One region of the Peribacillus sp. FSL P2-0133 genome, then DNA from elsewhere that is predicted to be linked to it. Evidence: a T-box and tRNA genes for the amino acid it is inferred to sense, from the RefSeq annotation. Region 1 holds a T-box; the other holds one or more tRNA genes.

Region 1 (7,702 bases):
GCATTTTTTTAATATTTTGTATTTTCCTGCTGTGATTCTCTTTATCTATTCCTTAATAAATCATAACTGTCCTTGACTCATTGAGCAGAATATTATACAATACTCCTTGTGTAAAATATTGCAGCCTATGTGACAGCCTTTATGTTCTCATTTTGTTCCTCAATTCAGAGGTGTATCTCGTAACTCTCTGCTGCTAGGGCGAAGGTACATGAAAACAAAATGGTCATGATCGTACATTCACACGGTTTTTATTTTACCAAAATAAAAACATTTAAAGGAGGAGTCATCCTATGGCTCGTTATACTGGCCCAAGCTGGAAACTATCCCGTCGTTTAGGAATTTCCCTAACAGGTACTGGTAAAGAATTAGAAAAACGCCCTTATGCTCCAGGACAACATGGTCCTAACCAACGCAGAAAAATTTCTGAATACGGAATGCAACTGCAAGAGAAACAAAAACTTCGTCACATGTACGGAATCACTGAACGTCAATTCCGTTCAATGTTCGACCGCGCTGGCAAACTTAAAGGTGTTCATGGTGAAAACTTCATGATTCTTCTTGAATCACGTCTTGACAACCTAGTTTACCGTCTTGGTTTAGCTCGTACACGTCGTCAAGCACGTCAACTTGTTAACCACGGTCACATCACTGTAGACGGAAGCCGCGTAGACATTCCATCTTACAAAGTGTCTCTTGGACAAACAATCTCAGTTCGTGAAAAATCACGCAACTTCTCAATCATCAAAGAATCAGTTGAAGCAACTAACTTCGTTCCTGATTTCCTTACTTTCGATGCTGAGAAATTAGAAGGTACTTTCACTCGTTTACCAGAACGTTCTGAATTGCCTGCTGAAATTAACGAAGCTCTTATCGTTGAGTTCTACTCTCGTTAATAACTTCAAAAAACCTCATCCTTGGATGGGGTTTTTTTTTGCACCTAAACACCCTTGCATGACAAAGCCCGGCTGGGATTCAGCCGGGCTTTGAACAATCATTTCACTAATGTGTATTTCTTCTTGCCGCGACGAACGAGGATGAACTCCCCTTCAATCTTGGCAGCTTCCGTCACTACATATTGCAGATCAGTCACTTTCTCCCCATTAATGGAGATTGCCCCATTCTGAATATCTTCACGGGCTTGACGCTTTGATGGCGAAATTTTCGCTTCAACGATTAAATCGACCAAACCGATATCTTCTTTGCTCTCACGTTCGAAGCTAGGGACATCTTTAAAGCCCAATTTGATTTCCGCTGCACTTAAATTCTTCACCTCACCGCTGAATAGGGCGGCAGAGATTTTGATTGCTTGGTCAAGAGCTTCCTGACCATGAATCAAACGGGTCATTTCTTCCCCTAAAGCTTTTTGTGCTTTACGCAAATGCGGTTCGGACTGTACGGATTGCTCTAACTCTTCAATCGCCTCACGAGATAGGAATGTGAAGAATTTCAGGTATTTCACGACATCAGCATCGGCTGTATTGATCCAGAATTGGTAAAATTCATACGGAGTCGTCTTTTCCGGGTCAAGCCAAATCGCTCCGCCTTCCGTCTTACCGAATTTCGTTCCATCCGCTTTCGTTACGAGCGGGATCGTCATACCGAATGCTTTAGCATTCTCATCATTGGATTTCCTGATCATTTCAAGACCGGTCGTAATGTTGCCCCATTGATCACTGCCGCCAATTTGCAATTTACAGTCGTAATTGCTGTATAAATGACCGAAATCAATTCCTTGTAAGATCGTGTACGCAAATTCAGTAAAGGAAATTCCCGTATCCAAGCGGGAAGCAACCGTATCTTTTGCCAGCATGTAGTTTATACCGATGTATTTCCCGTAATCCCGCAAGAATGTAACCATATCGATTTTACCTATCCAGTCATAGTTATTGACCATGACCGCACCATTTTCACCGTCGAATTCAAAGATGTGGGATAGCTGCCCTTTTATGCAGTCTGCATTATAAAGCACTTTTTCCAGAGTTTGCAGCTGGCGTTCCTCTTTTTTACCGCTTGGATCACCAATAAGTCCAGTCGCACCGCCTACTAGCACAAGTGGACGATGTCCGTGCTGCTGGAAACGGCGCAATGTCAAGAATGGCAATAGATGTCCGATGTGCATACTATCCGCAGTTGGATCGACACCACAGTATAAAGAAATTTTCTCTTTTTCTAAAAGGGCCTTAAAACCCTCTTCATCCGTTTGTTGATAAATAATCCCTCTCCACTCGAGGTCTTTAAGCAATTCCATTAAATATTCCTCCTCCATCTTAGAAAAAACCCGCAAAAAGCACACAAAAACGCCCCTTCATAAAATATGAAGGGACGAATGAATTCGCGGTACCACCCAACTTGAGGACATAATATGCCCTCCGCTCAAGACGAATAACGGCCGTCAACCGTTTCCTGCTACTAATCATTTCACAGCAAATGCTCAAGGAAGTAATTCATCATACCATTTGTACCGATTTCCACTAACCACCGGCTCTCTGAAACAGGGATAGTCTGACTACTGGGTCCTATCATCGCGATCATTTAATCATTTTATTATTGTTAATAAACTTTTATCATACATAAGAATCATTGTCAACACCACTCTTACAGATTCTAGAAAAATAAGAAAGATGCCTTTCCCCTACCTGTTATATGCTATAATATATGTGATTTCAGGGGGTATGATACGATGAATAATAATCAAAAAGATAGATTTCTAACAATCTGGAAGCAGCTGACCCGTTTTTTTCAAAATGAAAAAACACACAAAAACGCGCGGGTTACATACCAAGTCATTTGGAATTTAACGCTGATCCTCATTATTGTCGGGATTCTAGGATTCTCATTCGCCGGCGGCGTCGGGGCCGGCTATTTCGCTGCCCTCGTCAATGATGAGCCGGTACGCTCAAAAGAAGATTTAAAAAAAGACATTTACAATTATGAAGAGACCTCTGAAGTATACTTTGCTGATAACGTATACTTGGGCAAGCTTAAGAGTGACCTTGAGCGTGAAGAAGTGTCCATCGATAAAGTTTCCGAGCATCTAAAAAATGCAGTCATCGCTACAGAAGATGAGTATTTTTATGAACATGATGGAGTTGTCCCGAAAGCCATCCTGCGTGCCGTTTACCAGGAATTTTCAAATGCATCCGTCCAATCGGGAGGAAGTACATTAACACAGCAGCTCATTAAAAACCAGGTCCTCACCAACGAAGTATCATTTGAACGGAAAGCAAAAGAAATCCTTCTTGCGCTCCGGGTCGAAAAGTTCTTTGAAAAAGAAGAGATTTTGGAAACCTACTTAAACGTCTCCACTTTGGGACGAAACTCTTCAGGCCGTAACATCGCTGGTGTCGAGTCCGCCGCTGAAGGTATTTTTGGCGTGGAGGCCAAAGATCTGACACTGCCCCAATCAGCCTTTATCGCTGGATTGCCGCAAAGCCCTTTCGGTTATACACCATATACCCAGAAAGGAAAACTGAAAGAAAATCAAGAGCCCGGCATCAACCGGATGAAAACCGTTTTAAAGCGGATGTATAGTAACGGATACATAACAAAAGAAGAATATGATAAAGCAGTCGCATACGACATAACAAAAGACTTTATCGGTAAAACGGAGATGCCATCCGAGAAATATCCATGGCTCACCTATGAAATCGAAAAACGCTCCATCGAAATCCTATCTGTCAGTCTGGCAAAAGAAGATGGATATGAAGAGAAAGATTTAAAGAATGATGATTTAAAAGATCAATATCTAGCACTTGCCGATCGTAAGCTGCGTCAAAACGGCTATCAGATCTATACGACAATCGATAAAAAGATTTATGACAAGATGCAGGAAGTAACGAAAAACTATCCGAATTACGGATACGATAAGACGGCACAAGTCGTCGATCCTGATACGAAAGAAATGAAAACGGTGAGTGAGCCCGTTGAAGCCGGGGCCATTCTTATCGAAAATAAAACAGGAAAAATCATCAGTTTCGTAGGCGGCCGTGATTTCAAGCGGGAACAGACGAATCATGCAACTGCATCACTGCGATCGAACGGATCAACGATGAAGCCGCTGCTCGTATATGGCCCAGGTATTGAGTTAGGAAAAATCTCACCTGGAAGTGTATCAGCCAACGTACCCATTTCCATTCCAGCAGGCAGCAAAGCGTGGCGTCCAGGAAACTATGGCGGCGGAAGCTATACGGGGGTAACGACAGCCCGTGAGGCACTTAAGAATTCCTATAATATCCCTGCAGCGCTCTTTTACATGAAAATAATCAACCAAAGGCCTGCTGCCTATTTGGAAAAAATGGGCTTTACAACTGTAACGAATGGGGATTACTCAAATCTTGCCATGTCATTGGGTGCCATGGACAGAGGTGTAACCGTTGAAGAGAACGTCAATGCATTTGGCACATTTGCCAATTCGGGGGAATTCGTCGATGCTTATATGATCGATAAAATCGTATCGAAAGATGGCGAGGTCATCTATGAACATAAAGCGAAACCAGTGGAAGTATTTTCTCCGCAAGCCGCTTACTTGACGCTTGATATGATGCGTGATGTCGTAAACAGCGGGACGGCCGCTTCGGTCAGAAACCGACTTGCTTTCTCAAGTGATTGGGCAGGTAAGACCGGAACGTCCCAAAACTATTGGGACGCTTGGTTCGTCGCAAGCAATCCAAATGTATCATTCGGTACATGGCTCGGATATGACACACCTAAATCCTTGCAAGGGACCTACAATGGTCTGGAATATAATAAACGTAATATGTATTATTGGGCGGATCTGATCAATGCCGCATACAAAGTCGATCCTAAACTCATCGACCCTGATAAGCGATTTGAAATGCCGGGCGGAATTGTCAACCGTTCCTTCTGTGGCGTTTCAGGACTGCTGCCTTCAAGTGCATGCCAAAAGGCAGGTCTTGTAAAATCAGATTTATTCATCGCCAAATATGCTCCATCCAGGGCGGATGATAGTTTCATAGATGGACAATATGTATCAGTCGGCAGCAAACGCTACGCAGCCCTTCCGCAAACGCCTGGCGAATTCACAAGCGGCGGGTTCATGTTGAATCCCGATTCCTTTGCAGATATCGGACTGAAATATGTCGTTGACCCGGGATCCGTGATTCCTGGAGGCGAAAAATCAGGAAATGTCGTCGGGGCGAAAGCGAAATTGAATGATAATGGCAAAGCACCAGATCCCCTATCCATAACGATCAGTAACGATAAGATTACATGGGGTCTGCATCATGAAGGAGATGTCGTCGGTTATCGTGTCTATAAGGACGGCAAAAAAGTGGCGAGCATCAATGCTGGTGGGAATCTTGTTTACAAAGTCGGCTCAGGCGGTTCCTATTACGTAACGGCCGTAGACATAGTCGGTAAAGAATCAGCCCCTTCCCAACGTGTTGAAAGCGGCGTTAAAAAAGCAGGTTCAAAAGAAGATTCCGCAAAAAATAAAGATGATCGCGGAAAAGATAAAGTAGCTAACGAAGATAAAAAACCAGACTCAAAAGAAGAGAACGGTTCAGATAAAGATAAAGAACCAGAAAATGAAACAAATAAAGATAAAGAGCCAGCCCTAGACAAAGATCAAAACAAAGAAAATACTGATAAAGAAAATCAAGAGACCGACAAAGTTCAAGACACTGTCAATGATAAAGACACTGTCAATGATAAAGAGCAAGACACGGATAAAGCTGAAGAAGAGGAAGAATGACACTCTTTCTTGAACTAAAACAGGCTGTCGGGTTAGCCCGACAGCCTGTTTCCTTATAATCTCCCAAAAAGGCATCCATGAAAGTGACAATGGATGCCTTTTCCTTTTCAATAATCAGCATGACTCAGTTTCTCAGTCCTCCATCGATGATAAATCACCAGTTGGCAAATCAAGTTCCCAAGCTTTCAGGACACGGCGCATGATTTTACCGCTTCTTGTTTTAGGAAGCTTATCCCTGAATTCAATTTCACGAGGTGCCGCATGTGCTGCTAGACCATGCTTTACAAATGTACGAATTTCCTCAATCAACTCATCGTTTGCATCGTATCCGTCACGAAGGGCGATAAACGCTTTGATAATTTCCCCCCGAACCGGATCCGGCTTACCGATGACACCCGCTTCAGCTACGGCTGGATGCTCGACCAACTTGCTTTCCACTTCGAAAGGTCCAACTCTCTCCCCTGCCGTCATGATGACATCATCCACACGGCCTTGGAACCAGAAATAACCATCTTCATCCATATATGCGGAATCCCCGGACACATACCAATCACCTGGCATAAAGTAAGATTCATATTTCGCTTCATTCTTCCAGACGGTCTTCATCATCGAAGGCCAGCCTTTCTTGATGGCAAGGTTCCCCATTCTATGCGGTGGAAGCTCGTTGCCTTGATCATCCACTATCGCCGCCTTCACACCAGGAATCGGTTTACCCATCGAACCCGGTTTGATTTCCAGGCAAGGATAATTGCAGATGACCTGAGCTCCGGTCTCCGTCATCCACCATGTATCATGGATACGGTGATTGAATACCTTCATCCCCCAGCGCACCACTTCCGGGTTCAACGGTTCGCCGACACTTAAAATATGGCGGAGAGTGCTTAAATCGAACCGCTTAACGATTTCGTCACCTGCGCCCATCAGCATCCTGAAGGCCGTCGGGGCACTATACCATACCGTGACACCAAAGTCTTCCAAGGTCTTGTACCAGGATTCAGGCTTGAACCGCCCGCCTACAATGACATTCGAAGTCCCTGTCAGCCAAGGTCCAAAGATCCCGTAAGACGTCCCTGTCACCCATCCAGGGTCCGCTGTGCACCAATACACGTCCTCATCCTGCAAATCAAGGACCCATCTTGCCGTTTGATAATGCTGGATCATCGCATTATGAACGTGTAGCACTCCTTTTGGTTTACCTGTGGAACCGGAGGTATAGTGAAGAATCAGACCGTCATTCCGATCCACCCATTCAATTTCGAATTTTTTGTCGGCTTCTTTTAATTTTTTATTGAAGTGATGGAACTTTCCTTCTTCTTTTATATTTTCCCCCACCAAGAAAATATGCTTTAAATGGGGTAGCTCATCCACTGGGACGCGCGGCAAAAGTTCAGGTGTCGTCACGATCACACTTGCCTCACTATCTTCAAGACGATCCCTTATTGCGCCTTCCATGAAGGCTTCGAACAACGGCCCTACGACCGCTCCCGTTTTAATCGCGCCCAACAATGCAAAATAAAGCTCCGGGGAGCGAGGCATGAAGATGAAAACACGATCACCTTTTTCCACATTTGCAATGTTCTTGAACACATTGGCCGCCTGATTCGTATAATCTTTCATTTCCTTGAATGTATACTTTTCATTTCTTTTATCGTCTTTGTAATAAAGGGCTACTTTATTCTTTTTGTATGTTTCGACATGGCGGTCAATGGCTTCATGTGCAAGATTCACTTTACCGGTTTCAGACCAGGAGAATTCCTTTTCCGTCTCAGACCAGTCAAACTTCTTGTATTTTTCATCATAATTCTTTAAATTAAAATTACCTTCCACTACTGGCAACGCTTTCACATTCATACGACAAACTCCCCCTTCATTCGGCTCTATATTTTTATTATAGTATAAGAAGACAATTTTCTCAATTTTTAAAATATTAAGTATTTCCATATTAGGGAAAATTCAGCTTGCTGAATTTTGAAAATTACAAGTATGTTA
Region 2 (7,702 bases), 1.7 Mb from region 1:
CAGAAGGATAGGGTAAGCGCGCTGTTGGATATGCGCGTCCAAGCAGTTAGGCCGGAAACGAGGCAAATCCCGTTTCCATTAAGGCGGAGCTGTGATGGCGAGGGAAATATAGTACCGAAGTTCCTGATTCCACGCTGCCAAGAAAAGCCTCTAGTGAGATGTAAGGTGCCCGTACCGCAAACCGACACAGGTAGGCGAGGAGAGAATCCTAAGGTGTGCGAGAGAACTCTCGTTAAGGAACTCGGCAAAATGACCCCGTAACTTCGGGAGAAGGGGTGCTTTTTAGGGTGAATAGCCCAGAAAAGCCGCAGTGAATAGGCCCAGGCGACTGTTTAGCAAAAACACAGGTCTCTGCGAAGCCGCAAGGCGAAGTATAGGGGCTGACACCTGCCCGGTGCTGGAAGGTTAAGGGGAGAGGTTAGCGCAAGCGAAGCTTTGAACCGAAGCCCCAGTAAACGGCGGCCGTAACTATAACGGTCCTAAGGTAGCGAAATTCCTTGTCGGGTAAGTTCCGACCCGCACGAAAGGTGTAACGATCTGGGCACTGTCTCAACGAGAGACTCGGTGAAATTATAGTACCTGTGAAGATGCAGGTTACCCGCGACAGGACGGAAAGACCCCGTGGAGCTTTACTGCAGCCTGATATTGAATTTTGGTACAGCTTGTACAGGATAGGTAGGAGCCTGAGAAGCCGGAGCGCTAGCTTCGGTGGAGGCGTTGGTGGGATACTACCCTGGCTGTATTGAAATTCTAACCCGCGCCCCTTATCGGGGTGGGAGACAGTGTCAGGTGGGCAGTTTGACTGGGGCGGTCGCCTCCTAAAGAGTAACGGAGGCGCCCAAAGGTTCCCTCAGAATGGTTGGAAATCATTCGTAGAGTGTAAAGGCACAAGGGAGCTTGACTGCGAGACCTACAAGTCGAGCAGGGACGAAAGTCGGGCTTAGTGATCCGGTGGTTCCGCATGGAAGGGCCATCGCTCAACGGATAAAAGCTACCCCGGGGATAACAGGCTTATCTCCCCCAAGAGTCCACATCGACGGGGAGGTTTGGCACCTCGATGTCGGCTCATCGCATCCTGGGGCTGTAGTCGGTCCCAAGGGTTGGGCTGTTCGCCCATTAAAGCGGTACGCGAGCTGGGTTCAGAACGTCGTGAGACAGTTCGGTCCCTATCCGTCGCGGGCGCAGGAAATTTGAGAGGAGCTGTCCTTAGTACGAGAGGACCGGGATGGACGCACCGCTGGTGTACCAGTTGTCTTGCCAAAGGCATAGCTGGGTAGCTACGTGCGGACGGGATAAGTGCTGAAAGCATCTAAGCATGAAGCCCCCCTCAAGATGAGATTTCCCATGGCGCAAGCTAGTAAGATCCCTGAAAGATGATCAGGTTGATAGGTCAGAGGTGGAAGCGTGGCGACATGTGGAGCTGACTGATACTAATAGATCGAGGACTTAACCAACGCTTTTAAAAAAATGAAATACCTTCTTATTATCTAGTTTTGAAGGAATGAAAATTCTTCAAAAATGAATATAGTCTGGCAATGATGGCGAAGAGGTCACACCCGTTCCCATTCCGAACACGGAAGTTAAGTTCTTCAGCGCCGATGGTAGTTGGGGGTTTCCCCCTGTGAGAGTAGGACGTTGCCAGGCTATTCATTTAAATCTTTAAATGGGTTTTAGGAAACATTATATTATTCCGCAGTAGCTCAGTGGTAGAGCATTCGGCTGTTAACCGAACGGTCGTAGGTTCGAGTCCTACCTGCGGAGCCATATGCTTCCATAGCTCAGTAGGTAGAGCACTTCCATGGTAAGGAAGAGGTCAGCGGTTCGAATCCGCTTGGGAGCTTCCCAATCTATCTATGAACACAAAAAAAGTTCGGCCCGTTGGTCAAGCGGTTAAGACACCGCCCTTTCACGGCGGTAACACGGGTTCGAATCCCGTACGGGTCACCATTTAATTCGGAGGATTAGCTCAGCTGGGAGAGCATCTGCCTTACAAGCAGAGGGTCGGCGGTTCGATCCCGTCATCCTCCACCATTTTATTCTTTACTTGCCGGTGTAGCTCAACTGGTAGAGCAACTGACTTGTAATCAGTAGGTTGGGGGTTCAAGTCCTCTTGCCGGCACCATTTACAACCATATATTGCGGAGGGGTAGCGAAGTGGCTAAACGCGGCGGACTGTAAATCCGCTCCTTCGGGTTCGGCAGTTCGAATCTGCCCCCCTCCACCATTTTAATAAAATCCTGTGGATCAGTTATATATTCTCTGTATTGGGGAAATATATGATTACCACCTTTTTATTTTGTTGAACATTAATCATTACATATCATATATTGGGCTATAGCCAAGCGGTAAGGCAACGGATTTTGATTCCGTCATGCGAAGGTTCGATCCCTTCTAGCCCAGCCATTTGCGGAAGTAGTTCAGTGGTAGAATACAACCTTGCCAAGGTTGGGGTCGCGGGTTCGAATCCCGTCTTCCGCTTAATAAATTTTAAATCCCTTAGGGGCCTTAGCTCAGCTGGGAGAGCGCCTGCCTTGCACGCAGGAGGTCAGCGGTTCGATCCCGCTAGGCTCCACCATCAACTACATACACCAAAACTTACGTCTTAAGCCAAAAATGGTTTAAGACTTTTTTTTGTTTAAGACATAATTGGGTAAACTAATCCCCAGAAAGATATTATTTCACAAAAAACATATGTGATAGGAACGTGCATCTTTATACATGGAAATGTCGAGTTGAACCAATCGGCATATACGATATAAAATGATGGAAAGGGGGAATTGTATGTCTATTCAGAAAATTTCCGTCATCGGGTTGCCTATGGACCTCGGTCAAGCAAGGCGAGGGGTGGATATGGGACCTAGTGCCATTCGCTGCGCAGAGATTGTCGAGCGTCTTGAAAAGTTGAATATAGCAGTAGAGGATTTAGGGGATATAATTGTAGGGCGCCCTGAAAATGCAGATGAGCCTGGGACAAATCTAAAAAACTTACAGCTTGTAGCGAAGGGTAACTCCCTGTTAGCTACAAGAGTTGATGAAATAATAGAAGGGGGTTCCTTTCCGCTTGTATTGGGAGGAGACCATTCCATAGCTATAGGTACACTGGCAGGAGTCGCGAAGCACTATGAAAATGTGGGTGTGATTTGGTACGACGCACATGGGGATTTAAATACGGAAGATACTTCACCATCAGGGAATATACACGGTATGCCCCTAGCTGTCAGTATTGGGCTTGGACATCCGGACCTAATCAATATCCATGGTTTTGCTCCAAAAGTGAAACCGGAAAACATCGTAATAATTGGAGCAAGGTCATTGGATGAAGGGGAAAAAGAACTTATCCGTGAGAAAGGGATTAAAGTATTCACGATGCATGAGATCGACCGCATGGGAATGGCACGGGTTATGGAAGAATGCATTGATTATTTAAGGGAGAGAACGGATGGCGTCCACCTTTCATTGGATTTGGATGGAGTCGACCCAGCAGATGCACCCGGAGTGGGGACACCGGTGATTGGTGGTATAAGTTATCGGGAAAGTCATTTGGCCATGGAAATGCTTGCGGAATCCAACTTGATTACATCAGCTGAATTCGTTGAAGTGAATCCCGTTTTAGATGAGCGAAATAAGACGGCGATCGTGGCCGTGGCTCTAATGGGTTCGCTATTTGGAGAAAAATTATTATAACTGAAAAAATAAAAGAAACAGTAACCGGCTTGTAATGGGTTACTGTTTTTTATATGCTAGAAGACGTAGGTTTATTTACTAGGGTGTATGTAACAGGAACATATCTATAGATAAATGGTTGCAATCGTATATCCATATTCACTTGAGGGCACGTCTGTCAGTGAGGTCTCCATTTTTAGTTAAATGGATGTATTGGATGATTAAAGAATCCAGTTTGCTGCTAACTTCAACAACTTCATTATCCACCATTGAAGAACGGGAAGCCAAAAACATCATTTTCTGTCTGTATTGTTCAATATGGTCTAAAATTTGTTCTGCAGTCATATAGAGAATCACTCCCTTGGATTTTACAATTTCTTACTATATAGCCCTGTTTTTTTTTTCTTAAACATAAAATGTAAAACTTTGTTAAAATTAATGTATTAAATTTTTGAAACCTTTTAGCTTACGGTTCGTAGTAATCGTATAGCCGCATGAGCGGGGGTAATACCGGAAAATGGATGCACTCATTAGAGAGAGAATTAATCAAGTATTAAAGGGAGACCATAATGCATTTGGGGAAATTGTCGAAATATACAAGGACAAAGTGTTCCAAATATGTTTCAGGATGCTCGGAAACAGGCAAGAAGCAGAAGATTTGGCACAAGAGGCCTTTGTAAGGGCCTACGTGAATATTCGAAGTTTCAATATACAAATGAAATTTTCTACATGGTTATACCGGATTGCGACCAATCTTTGTATTGACCGGCTTCGCAAGAAAAAACCGGATTACTATTTAGATGCAGAGGTGGCAGGAACAGAGGGATTGAATATGTATTCCCAAATTGCATCGGATATGGCGAAACCCGAGGAAGAGGTTGAATCTTTAGAACTACAGGAAACCATTCAAGTGGAAATAATGAAATTGCCCGAGAAATACCGATCGGTAATCGTATTGAAGTATATTGAAGAGTTATCTCTAAAGGAAATCAGTGAAATACTCGATTTGCCGGTCGGTACGGTTAAGACGAGGATACATCGCGGTCGGGAAGCCTTGCGTAAACAACTACGCCATTTATAAAAAGAAGGTGAGAAAAATGAACTGCCATGAGGAAATCATTGAATATATGCATGATTATTTAGATGAGGACATCAAACCGGAGCATAAAGAAGTTTTACGGGAGCACTTGCATAACTGTGCTGAATGCCGGGATTACTTTCATGAAATGAAAAAGGCGGTCGCTCTTGTACAAAGCACTTCCCATATAAAGGCCCCGGATGACTTTACAGCAAAGGTTATGGCTCAATTGCCAAAGGAAACGAAAACAACAGGTGCCAAACGTTGGTTCAAAAGCCATCCCTTCATGACAGCGGCAGCGATGTTCATCTTATTGATGACAGGATCTGTTTTTTCCACTTATAATCAGGACGAACATTTTTCAGTATCAAAGCAGCCTAACTTAGTGGTCGAAGGTGAAACGGTGATTGTGCCTGAAGGTGAGACAATCAAGGGGAATGTGGTAGTTCAAAATGGTAACATTCAAATAGATGGTGAAGTAGAGGGAGATGTGACAGTCATAAATGGGCATAAATATATGTCAAAAGCAGGGAATGTGACTGGAAGCATCCATGTTATTGACCAAGCTTTTGAGTGGATGTGGTATAAAGTAAAGGATACTGCAACCTCGTTGGTTCCTGCTAAAGAGGAGAAAAAGGAATAAGGAATAAAGCTGGGAGGGGGCACCGTTTTTTCATTTACGGTGACTTCGCTCAGCTTTATTTTTTAAAGGGAAGGGAACCCTTTTTCATGATTCATTTTTCCTATGTAAATTTCTCACACTAGTTTTTAGATGTATCATTTAAAAAATGGTATACTATTAAGGTTATCGTATAAAGATTGTAATTTGTATTTGGAGTAATACTGACTGGAGGAAACAACATGTCTTTAACCAACTTGACTGTTTGGGACTATGTAGTAAATTTCATTGATATTCTCCTTGTATGGTTTGTGATATATAAATTGTTAACTATTATTCGGGGCACGAAGGCTATTCAGCTGCTAAAAGGAATTTTTGTAATTGTCATTGTAAAAAGCTTAAGCAACCTGTTTGGTTTCAATACACTCGGATGGTTAATGGCACAAGTCATGAATTGGGGAGTATTGGCGATTCTCGTCATTTTTCAACCTGAACTGAGAAGGGCACTTGAACAATTAGGACGCGGGAAGCTCTTTGCAAGGGGCACCGTTCCGGAAGAGAATCAGCAAGAGCGTTTAGTCGAAGAAATCCTAAAGGCGTCCACCTATATGGCAAAAAGGCGGATCGGAGCCTTGATTACGATAGAAAAAGGTACGGAGCTAGGGGATTATGTTGAAACGGGGATACCGCTAAAATCCTATATTTCTTCAGAACTGCTCATTAATATCTTCATCCCTAATACGCCGCTCCATGATGGTGCAGTTATTCTGCAAAATAACCAGGTGGCAGCTGCAGCTTGCTATTTGCCACTATCAGAGAGTCCTTTCATATCAAAGGAACTTGGCACACGGCATAGGGCAGCCATAGGCATGAGTGAAGTTACGGATAGTCTTACGATTGTCGTTTCAGAAGAAACGGGAGGGATATCCGTCACTAAAAACGGGGAACTTTACCGGGATTTGAATCAAGAATCATTTAGGGCCATGCTTACAAGTGAACTGGTAGTGGAAAACATCAAATCAACTTCCTCAAGCATCTTTAACTGGAGGGGGAAAAAGAATGGATAAATTCACCAATAGCGCTTGGTTTATGAGAATCGTAGCTTTTGCCTTGGCGGCACTTTTGTTCATTTCCATTAACTTCGAAATGGAGTCGGATAAAAAATCCCTTGGTTTATCGACTGCCCCTGAAATCAGTACGGAGACCATCGAAAATGTACCGGTTGAAGTGTACTATGACCGTGAGAATCTAGTGGTGAGCGGAGTGCCGGAGGCGGTTGATGTTACTCTAAAGGGAGCAAAAAGCTTATTGATAAATGCGAAAAACCAAAGGGACTTTAAAGTGTATGTAGACCTTTCCGATCCTGCAATCTCAATGGGGGACAGAACTGTCACATTTAAAATAAGTGATTTGAATGAAAAGTTAGTGGCGACGATCGATCCGGAATATGCGGAGGTCAACGTTCAGGAACGGGTGACGAAGGAATTCCCCGTTGAAGCCGAGTATAATAGCTCTTTACTTGAAGAGGGATATACCGCTGGCCAGCCAACAGTCAGCCCGAAAACTGTCAAAATAACGGGTGCTAAAGATGCGATTGAACAAATTTCCTATGTAAAGGCAAACCTTGAAATAAGTAAGGGACTTAACGAAACGGTGAACAGCAAGGCAACCGTTAAAGCCCTGGACAGGGACTTGAACAAGCTGGATGTGACGATCGAGCCATCTACTGTTTCAGTTTCCTTAGAAGTGAGCATTCCTTCCAAGACGGTGTCGATAGCACCGAAGCAAACTGGCAAGACAAAGGATGGCATCAGAATCACGAGTATAAGTGTCGACCCAAAAGAGGTCACCTTATTTGGTTCGGAAACGAGCCTGGAGAAAATAGATGAAGTAGTTCTTCCTGTAAATATCTCGAAAATTGATGGTGATACAGAACTGGAACTTGATCTTGATAAACCGGAAAGTGTACAAAAAATGTCCTTGGGTAAGGCAAAGGTCAAGATTCGTACAGAGAAAGTTGATGTGGATGAAGAGAATGCAGAGCCAGTCGTAGAAGAGGAAGAACCAGAAACCGAACAAAAACAAGAAGAACAAGTAGTCGAAGAAGAAGCAGAAGAAGATGAACCGGCTGCCATTGAGTCTAAAACTTTCAACAATATACAAATAGTGCCTGTGGGCATACAGGATGACCAAAATGCCGAATTGGAATCCGATGTAACTAGCATCACTTTGCTTGGTGAGGCGGATGATTTGAAGAAAATAACTAAAGACGACATTAATCTTACAGTAGATGTGAGTAATTTAGATGAAGGTACGCATGATGTGGATTTGGCGGTAACAGT

The links. A T-box is a leader RNA that pairs with one kind of tRNA and senses whether it is charged. The one in region 1 lies ahead of tyrS (tyrosine--tRNA ligase), so its partner is inferred to be a tRNA-Tyr.
Region 2: it has a tRNA-Tyr gene. The T-box ahead of tyrS (tyrosine--tRNA ligase) is inferred to sense a tRNA for this amino acid. The anticodon was not compared.

What each region holds. Positions count from the first base shown of each region.
Region 1 covers NZ_CP150254.1:4,310,641-4,318,342, forward strand. The annotation lists gene rpsD (30S ribosomal protein S4) at 291-893, shown strand; gene tyrS (tyrosine--tRNA ligase) at 992-2,248, opposite strand; T-box leader at 2,316-2,532, opposite strand; gene MKY17_RS20730 (transglycosylase domain-containing protein) at 2,681-5,713, shown strand; gene acsA (acetate--CoA ligase) at 5,846-7,564, opposite strand.
Region 2 covers NZ_CP150254.1:167,540-175,241, forward strand. The annotation lists rRNA gene MKY17_RS00945 (23S ribosomal RNA) at 1-1,454, shown strand, start outside; rRNA gene rrf (5S ribosomal RNA) at 1,529-1,644, shown strand; tRNA gene MKY17_RS00955 (tRNA-Asn) at 1,690-1,764, shown strand; tRNA gene MKY17_RS00960 (tRNA-Thr) at 1,768-1,840, shown strand; tRNA gene MKY17_RS00965 (tRNA-Glu) at 1,873-1,947, shown strand; tRNA gene MKY17_RS00970 (tRNA-Val) at 1,956-2,031, shown strand; tRNA gene MKY17_RS00975 (tRNA-Thr) at 2,047-2,122, shown strand; tRNA gene MKY17_RS00980 (tRNA-Tyr) at 2,141-2,224, shown strand; tRNA gene MKY17_RS00985 (tRNA-Gln) at 2,329-2,403, shown strand; tRNA gene MKY17_RS00990 (tRNA-Gly) at 2,407-2,478, shown strand; tRNA gene MKY17_RS00995 (tRNA-Ala) at 2,500-2,575, shown strand; gene rocF (arginase) at 2,782-3,684, shown strand; gene MKY17_RS01005 (aspartyl-phosphate phosphatase Spo0E family protein) at 3,823-4,008, opposite strand; gene sigW (RNA polymerase sigma factor SigW) at 4,181-4,744, shown strand; gene MKY17_RS01015 (anti-sigma factor) at 4,761-5,384, shown strand; gene cdaA (diadenylate cyclase CdaA) at 5,603-6,427, shown strand; gene MKY17_RS01025 (CdaR family protein) at 6,420-7,702, shown strand, end outside.